DNA from 2 places in the Geodermatophilus sp. SYSU D00700 genome. Region 2 is predicted to be linked to the other one. Evidence: riboswitches for the same ligand, from Rfam matches in the RefSeq annotation. Region 2 holds a riboswitch; the other holds the start of a gene.
What was found. Region 2 has a riboswitch for S-adenosylmethionine ahead of thrC (threonine synthase). Riboswitches for the same ligand answer to the same signal wherever they lie in the genome.
Positions count from the first base shown of each region.

Region 1 (4,403 bases), on a different contig from region 2:
CCCCCCCCCCCCCCCCCCCCCCCCCCCCCCCCCCCCCCCCCCCCCCGGGGGAGGGGAAGCGGGACCTCAGGTGCCCAGCAGCTCGCGCACCAGCGCGCCGACGGCGTCGGCCTCGACGAGGAAGCCGTCGTGCCCGTACGGCGAGGACAGCACCCGCAGCGGCACCCCGAGCGCGTCGGCCACCCGCTGCTGCAGCCCCAGCGGGTAGAGCCGGTCGCTGTCGACCCCGGCCACGACGGCGCGGGCCGTCACGCGGGCCAGCGCCGCCTCCACGCCGCCGCGGCCGCGGCCGACGTCCCAGGTGTTCATCGCCTCGGTGAGCACCACGTAGCTGCCGGCGTCGAAGCGGCGGGCGAGCTTGTCGGCGTGGTGGTCGAGGTAGGAGGCGACGGCGAAGCGGCCGTCGTCCTGGACCGTGGCGCCGAACCGCTCCTCGAGCTCGAACGCGCTGCGGTAGGTGAGGTGCGCGATCCGCCGCGCGACACCGAGGCCCGCGACCGGTCCCGGACCCGGGAGGTGGTCACCGCCCGCCCACGCGGGGTCGGCGCGGATGGCGGCCTGCTGGGTGGTCTGGGTGCCCAGCTGGTCGGCGGTGACCGCGGCACCCGAGGCGAGGAAGAACAGCCCGGCCACCCGGTCGGGCAGCGCGACCGCCCACTCCAGCGCCCGCATGCCGCCCATCGACCCGCCGACGACGGCGGCCCACCGGCGGACGCCGAGCGCGTCGGCCAGCGCGGCCTCGACCAGCACCTGGTCAGCGACGGTCACCTCGGGGAACCGCGATCCCCACGGGCGGCCGTCGGGCGCCGTCGACGACGGCCCGGTGGTGCCCTGGCAGCCGCCGAGCACGTTGGCGCAGACGACGAAGAGCCGGTCGGTGTCCAGCGGCGCGCCCGGCCCGACCAGCGGCGCCCACCAGCCCGGCGTCGGGTGGCCGGGTCCGGCGGGGCCGGTGACGTGGCTGTCGCCGGTCAGCGCGTGCTCGACCAGCACCGCGTTGCCGCCGTCGGGCGCGAGCGTCCCCCACGTCTCGTAGGCGACCCGGACGCCGGGCAGCACCCCGCCGCGCTCCAGCCGGACCGGGCCGTCCAGGTCGAGGAACAGCCGGTCCCCGGTGGGGTCGCCGTCGCGCCACCCGCCGGTGTGCGGCGGGGTGAGGGACGCCGGGGCGTCCCTCACCCCCGTCACGTCAGGCCCCCTTGGCGCTGCGGAACCCGGCCTCGAGGTCGGCCAGGATGTCCTCGATGCCCTCCAGGCCGGCGGCCAGCCGCACCAGACCGGGCGTGACGCCGGTGGTCAGCTGCTCCTCCGCGGTCAGCTGCGAGTGCGTCGTGGACGCCGGGTGGATGACCAGGCTGCGCACGTCGCCGATGTTGGCGACGTGGCTGTGCAGCTCCAGGCCCTCGACGAACCGCCGGCCGGCCTCGATCCCGCCGCGGATCTCGAAGGCGAGCACCGCCCCGGCGCCCTTCGGGGCGTAGCGCTGGTGGGCGGCGTACCACGGCGAGGACGGCAGGCCGGCGTAGTGCACCGACTCCACCTCGTCGTGGGCCTCGAGGAACTCGGCCACCCGCTGGGCGTTGGCCACGTGCCGCTCCATCCGCAGCGACAGCGTCTCGATGCCCTGGACGACCAGCCAGGCGTTGAACGGGCTGATCGCCGGGCCGAGGTCGCGCAGCAGCTGCACCCGGGCCTTGAGCGCGTAGGCCGGGGCGCCGAGGTCGGCGTAGACGACGCCGTGGTAGGTCGGGTCCGGCGTGGTGAAGCCGGGGAACTTCCCGCTGGTCCAGTCGAAGCCGCCGCCGTCGACGATGAGCCCGGCGATCGCGGTGCCGTGGCCGCCGAGGTACTTGGTGGCCGAGTGGACGACGACGTCGGCGCCGTGCTCGAGCGGGCGCACCAGGTAGGGCGTGGCGATGGTGTTGTCGACGATCAGCGGCACGCCGTTGCGGTGGGCCACCTCGGCGACCGCGGCGATGTCGAGGACGTCGCCCTTGGGGTTGCCGATCGACTCGCCGTAGAACGCCTTGGTGTTCTCGCGGACGAGCGCCTGCCAGTTCTGCGGGTCGTCGGGGTCCTCCACGAAGGAGACCTCGACGCCGAGCTTGGGCAGCGAGTGGTGCAGCAGGTTGTACGTGCCGCCGTAGAGCGAGGCGGAGGCGACGACGTGGCTGCCGGCCTCGGCGACGTTGAGCAGTGCGAGGGTCTCCGCCGCCTGGCCGCTGGCCACCGCGAGCGCCGCGACCCCGCCCTCGAGGGAGGCCACGCGCTGCTCGAGCGCGTCCTGCGTGGGGTTCATGATCCGCGTGTAGATGTTGCCCAGCTCGGCCAGCGCGAACAGGTCCGCGGCGTGCTGGGTGTCGCGGAACTGGTAGCTGGTGGTGGCGTAGATGGGCAGCGCCCGGGCGCCCGTCGTGGGGTCGGGGCTGGTGCCGGCGTGGATCTGCCGGGTCTCGAAGCTCCAGCTCTTCGGGTCGGTCACGCGCCGTCTCCTCTCGCTCCGGAGGACCTGCGGCGCACAGGTGCTCCGTCCTTGCCGGGCAGCGGGCGCCGCACGGCCGGCTCTTCCCCTGGGAGCACCTCAGACGGAGGAAGAGGTTGCCGGGCAGCAAGCCAGGTGCTTCGCGCTGCCTCTCGTGAGCCTGCCCCGACGATAGCCCAGGTCAGCGGCGGTCGTTCCCGGGGTGCACGCGGGCGAGCGCGGCCCGGGCGTCGTCGTCGAGGCGCCGCACCAGCTCGGCGGCGGGGACGGCCTCGGCCAGGCGGTGCGCCTGCCCGGCCCACATGCTCTGCCCCCCGGGGTCGCCGGCCCGCCGGGCCGCCGCGCGCAGCGGCGAGGTCAGGTGGTGGACCTGGGGGTAGGCCGCCGGGGCGGCGGGGGAGTGCTCGGTGAGGAAGCGGTTGACCAGCCCGCGGGCGCGCCGGCCGCTGAAGGCGCGGGTCAGCGCCGTGCGCCCGGAGGTGGTGAGCGCCTCGCGGTGCGCCGGGGCGGTGCCCGCCTCGGGGCAGCGGAGGAACGCCGTGCCCAGTTGCGCGGCCTCCGCCCCGGCCACCAGGACCGCGGCGACGGCGGCGCCGTCGGGGATCCCGCCGGCGGCGACCAGCGGCAGGTCGACGGCCCGGGCGACGAGGCGGAGCAGCGGCAGCAGCCCGTACTCGCCCTCGCCGTCCCGGTCGGACGGTCCGCCCCGGTGCCCGCCGGCCTCGATGCCCTGCACGACCAGCGCGTCGGCGCCGCCGTCGCGGGCCGCGACCGCCTCCTCGGGGGTGGTGACGGTGACGAGCACGGTGGACCCGGCGGCGTGCAGCGCGGCGACCACGTCCGGGCGGGGCAGGCCGAAGGTGAACGAGACCACCGGCACCCGCTCCTCGGCGAGCAGGGCGACCTTGTCCTCCCAGGCGTCGTCGTCGGCCCGGGGCTCGCCCAGGTCGACGCCCCAGCGCCGGGCCTCGGGCCGGAGCCGCTCGGCGTAGCGGCGCACGGCGTCGGCGTCGGCCGGCGGTCCGGGCAGGAAGACGTTGACCGCGAACCGCTGCCCGGTCAGCGCCCGGACGGCGTGCACCTCCTCGCGCACCGCCGACGGCGTCCGGTACCCGGCAGCGAGGCAGCCCAGCCCGCCCCCTTCGGACACCGCAGCCGCGAGCGCGGGCGTGGAGGGCCCGCCGGCCATCGGTGCCTGCACGACCGGCCGGCGCAGTCCCAGGACCATGCCGCTCATCCTCCGCCCGTCCGGGTCAGCCGGGCGGGGAGACGGTCGTCGGTCCCGACCCGGGCGTCGTCGCCGGCCCGCGGGTGGTCGTCGGGACCGGCTCGGACGGCGTCTCCCCGGTCGTGCCGGCCGGGGGCTCCGTCGTCGGCGGGGCGGTCTCCTCCGGCGTGGTCGCCGGCGCCTCGCTGGTCGGGTCCGCGGTGGTGGGCGCCTCGGTGGTGGGGGCCTCGGTGGTGGGGGCCTCGGTGGCGGGCGGCGTGGTGCCGGCCGGCGCGGGGGCGGGCGTGGTCACCGTCGTGGTGCCCGCCGGGTCGGTGCCGGCCGGGGCGGGCCGCACGTAGAGGTAGAGCAGGCCCAGGCCGAGGAAGAGCAGGACCAGCACCACGGTCGAGGTGCGGGCCCGTCCGATGTGGCCGGGCGTGCGGCGCAGGACGGACAGGCCGAAGCGGCCGCGGGCGGCCGGGTCGCCGCCGGAGCCGGGTCCGCCGGTGGGCTCGGCGGGGCGGGGGGCGCCGGGGACGGTCACGGCTTCGCCGCCGGCGCGGGGCGAACGGGCAGGGCAGCCGGCTCGGGACTCGGCGTCAGCGTCAGCCCGGCGCGGGCGAAGGCCAGCACGATCCGCTCGCGCAGGTCGCGGCCCACGTCGAACTGCCGCCCGGGCAGGGTCCGCGCCACCACCCGCACGTTGACCTG
Region 1 is NZ_JBJGZA010000048.1:28,878-33,280, reverse strand. It holds gene metX (homoserine O-acetyltransferase MetX) at 67-1,188, opposite strand; gene ACI79V_RS22115 (bifunctional o-acetylhomoserine/o-acetylserine sulfhydrylase) at 1,190-2,482, opposite strand; SAM riboswitch class IV at 2,525-2,642, opposite strand; gene ACI79V_RS22110 (nitronate monooxygenase) at 2,664-3,710, opposite strand; gene ACI79V_RS22105 (hypothetical protein) at 3,736-4,236, opposite strand; gene ACI79V_RS22100 (mechanosensitive ion channel family protein) at 4,233-4,403, opposite strand, start outside.
Region 1: it holds a riboswitch for S-adenosylmethionine, as region 2 does, so the genes downstream of both, ACI79V_RS22115 (bifunctional o-acetylhomoserine/o-acetylserine sulfhydrylase) here and thrC (threonine synthase) in region 2, are expected to answer to the same signal.

Region 2 (4,403 bases):
CCCTTCTTCAGGGCCATCGGGTTGGCGCCGGCGGCGACGTTGCGCAGACCCTCGCGGACGAGCGCCTGGGCCAGCACGGTGGCGGTGGTGGTGCCGTCACCCGCGACGTCGTCGGTCTTCTTCGCGACCTCCTTGACCAGCTCGGCGCCGATCTTCTCCCAGGGGTCCTCGAGCTCGATCTCCTTGGCGATGCTCACACCGTCGTTGGTGATGGTGGGAGCGCCCCACTTCTTCTCGAGGACGACGTTGCGGCCCTTGGGGCCGAGCGTCACCTTGACGGCGTCGGCGAGGGTGTTCATGCCCCGCTCGAGGCCGCGGCGCGCCTCTTCCTCGAAGGCGATCATCTTGGCCATGTGGTGATGTCCTCCATGCATGGATCGCTGCACGGCCGGGACCGGCGCCCGCGACGGACGACACCGGCGCCGCGGACACTCCTACGGCCCGCGCTCCGGTGCCTCACCGTTCCGACCTGATTGGCACTCGGCACTGTCGAGTGCCAACCCGAAGTCTGGCACTCGCCCCTGCCGAGTGCAAGAACGGGGGGTGGGCGCCGGCTGTTCCCGGAACAGCGACGGCCCGGTCCCCGCGCGGGGGACCGGGCCGTGGCGCGGTGCCAGGAGTCAGGCGACGCGGACGCCGTCGGCCTGCGGGCCCTTCTCGCCCTGGACGACCTCGAAGGTGACCCGCTGGCCCTCGTCGAGGCTCTTGTAGCCGTCCATCTGGATGGCCGAGTAGTGGACGAAGACGTCCTGGCCGCCGTCGACGGCGATGAAGCCGAAGCCCTTCTCGGCGTTGAACCACTTCACGGTGCCCTGTGCCACGTGTGCTCCCACGGTGCGTGCGTGCGGACGGTTCCCCGTGGTCCGGGGACCGGGGTACAGCTCTTCCGCCCGTCGGACACGTGCGTGGAACTGACGACCGCGCGAGACGGTACAACAGGGACGCCGTCGTGGGGAGATGCCGCACACACGACTCGGGGACGACCGGGCGGGGATGTCACCCGCCGGATCGACGGCCCCGAGCGTACGCCTCAGCCGATGAGGCCCGCCGACCGGACCGACCGCAGCGACGGCTCCACCCGGTGCGTCGGGCCGACCACCGGCGTGAGCGGGTCGAGGGTCTTGAGGCCCTCGCCGGTGTTGAGGACGACGGTCTCCCGCGCCGGGTCCAGCCGGCCGTCCTCGACCAGCTGCCGCAGCACGGCCACGGTCACGCCGCCGGCGGTCTCGGCGAAGACGCCGGTGGTGCGGGCGAGGTCGCGGATGCCCTGGACGATCTGCTCGTCGCCGACCCGGCCGACCGCGCCGCCGGTGCGCCGGATCGCGTCGAGCGCGTAGGGCCCGTCGGCGGGGTTGCCGATGTTCAGTGACTTGGCGATGCCGGTGGGCTTGACCGGCTTGACGACGTCCCAGCCGTTGTCGAAGGCGGTGGCGATCGGGTCGCAACCGGCCGACTGGGCGCCGAACACCCGCCACTCGGTGGCCTCGACGATCCCGGCGGCGGCCAGCTCGCGGAAGGCCTTGTCCACCTTGGTCAGCAGCGAGCCCGAGGCCATCGGGATCACGACCTGGGCCGGGATCCGCCAGCCCAGCTGCTCGGCGATCTCGTAGCCCATCGTCTTGGAGCCCTCGGCGTAGTAGGGCCGCACGTTCTGGTTGACGAAGGCGGTGTCCTCGAACTCGTCGGTCTCGGCGAGCTCGCTGGTCAGCCGGTTGACGTCGTCGTAGGAGCCGTCGACGGCGACCAGCGTCTGCCCGTAGACCGCCGACTGCACGACCTTGCCCGGCTCGAGGTCGGCCGGGATGAAGACGAACGACGGGATGCCCGCGCGGGCGGCGTGCGCGGCCACGGAGTTGGCCAGGTTGCCGGTCGAGGCGGCGGCGATCTTCCGGTAGCCGAGGCCCTGGGCGGCCGTGGCGGCCAGCGACACCACGCGGTCCTTGAACGAGTGCGTGGGGTTGCCCGAGTCGTCCTTGACCCACAGCCCGCCGGTGACGCCGAGCTCGGCGGCGAGCCGGTCGGCGCGCACCAGCGGGGTCAGGCCCGGGTCGAGGGAGACGCGGTCGGCCGGGTCCTGGCCCACCGGCAGCAGCGCGGCGTAGCGCCAGATGTTCTGCGGGCCGGCCTCGATCTGCTCGCGGGTCACCGACCGGAGGGCCTCGGGGTCGTAGTCGACCTCGAGCGGGCCGAAGCACTCGGCACAGGCGTGCTCGGCGATCAGGCCGAAGGTGGCGCCGCAGTTGCGACAGACGAGGCCGCGGGCGGGACTGGGCGGGACCGGGCCACGGGCGTGCACGTCGGCCTGGGCGGATCCGGGAGCGGTCAGGGTCATGCGACGACTACCTCCTCATCTTCCCCGCGGCGGGCCGTCGAGCCGCGCGGGACGGAATTGGCACCTCTCGCCGCTCGCGCGGCGGGTTGCCGGGGCTTCGCCGGGCCGTGTCCCTCTGCCCCTCTGGATGAGTGGAACGCCGGCGACTCTACCCACCCGGCGTCGGCGACCCGGGGTCGGCACGGCGGGCTCGGGCCTCGACACGGCCGCGGGCGCGGGCGCGGGATGCGGGCTCCCGCCCGACCTGCGAGGAGGCCGTGCACACCGGTCGGGCACGCCGCCCCTGGCCGGGGCCGGCCCTCGCGCTCCTCCTCGCCGTGACGGGCTGCGCCGGCGAGGACGCCCGGCCTTCTCCTCCTCCCGCTGCCTCGAACACCGTCTACGCGGTCAGCGCCGCGGGAGCGCTGCCCACGCTGCACGACGGTCCCGCCGTCGAGGTGGTGCTGCGGAGGCGGCCCTCGCGGTGCGACGTCCACGCGCTCGGGGAGAGCCACCGCACCGGGCTGGTGGAGCTGGTGGTCGCCCTCGGGAGGCCGCGCCCCGGCGGGTGGTGGTCACGCCGGACCAGGAGGTCCGCCGCCGGCTGGAGACGTTCGCGGTGGACACCTGCCGGGCGCGTCCGGACCGAGCGGGGCCGCAGGTGAGGATGTGCGCCATGTCCCCGGCCGCAGCGCGCATCGTCTACACCGACCTCGACGGCACCATGGTCGGCCCTCGGGGGTCGTTCTGGCACGACGCCGGCGGGTCGCCCACCGCGGAGCCCGCGGCCGCGCTGCTGGAGCTGCACACCGCCGGGGTCGCGCTGGTGATCGTCAGCGGGCGGACCGCCGACCAGGTCACCGAGGCCGGGCGGATATTCGCCGCCGACGGCGCGATCGCCGAGCTGGGGTCGCTGGTGACCTGGCGGGGCGGGCGCGAGCGCCACCACCTCACCGGCGAGCTGCCCCCCGAGTACGCCGGTCGCACGCCGATGGACGTGATGGCCGAGCTCGGCGTCGTCGAGGCGCTGTGCGCCGCCCACCCCGGCCGGCTGGAGTGGCACGCGCCCTGGCACGTCACGCACGAGGGCGACGCGCTGCTGCGCGGCTACGTCGACCTCCTCGCCGTCGACGCCTGGCTGGCCGAGCGCGGGCTGGGCTGGCTGACCCTCAACGACAACGGCGCCATCCCGGCGTCGGCGCGGCTGAGCCTGGCGCCGGAGGGGCAGCTGGCGCGGGTCTACCACCTCATGCCGCGCGGCATCTCCAAGGGCGCGGCCATCGCCTGGGACCTCGAGCGGCGCGGCCTGGACCCCGCCGACGCCGTCGCCATCGGGGACAGCGCCAGCGACCTGGACATGGCGCCCGCCGTCGGCCGGCTGTGGATCACCGCGAACGGCGCCGAGGTCGAGGGCATGGCCGGGCTGATGGACGCCGTCCCCAACGTGTCGGTGACCGACGGCGCGATGGGCGTCGGCTGGGCCCAGGCGGTCCGGAGCTCGATCAGCTCGTGACGTCGCGGCGGGAGAAGTGGCGGAACGCCAGCGCGGTGAAGACGGCGACGTAGACCAGCGACTGGACCACCCCGCGGAACAGGTCCGAGGAGTCGACCGGCGTCTGCAGCAGGTCGGTCCAGGCGAAGGACTCCGCGGTGGGGAACCAGTCACGGATCGCGCCGAGCTGCTCGACCTGGTCGAGGATCGAGAAGACGATCGTGGTGAACACCGCGCCGCCGACCGCGGCCAGGGGCGCGTCGGTGATCGTGGACAGCCAGAACGCCAGCGCGCCGACCACGAGCAGGTGCACGGACAGGTAGCCGAGCATCCCGGCCAGCCGCAGCAGCCCCTCGCCCTGCGGGAGGCTCACGCCGATCGGCGTGCGGATGTCGTCGAAGCCGAAGGCGATCCCGCCGGCCACCACCGCGACCAGGGCGAGGGTGAGCAGCGCGGCCACCGACAGCACCAGCGCGGCCAGCCACTTCTGCCGGAGCAGCCGCATCCGCGGCACCGGGGTGGCCAGCGTGTAGCGCAGCGACCCCCACTGCGCCTCGCTGGCCACGGTGTCGCCGAAGAACAGCGCGTAGACCACGACGA
Region 2 is NZ_JBJGZA010000054.1:1,500-5,902, forward strand. It holds gene groL (chaperonin GroEL) at 1-353, opposite strand, end outside; gene ACI79V_RS22875 (cold-shock protein) at 621-821, opposite strand; gene thrC (threonine synthase) at 1,031-2,332, opposite strand; SAM riboswitch class I at 2,345-2,466, opposite strand; gene ACI79V_RS22885 (HAD family hydrolase) at 2,988-3,824, shown strand; gene ACI79V_RS22890 (ABC transporter permease) at 3,814-4,403, opposite strand, start outside.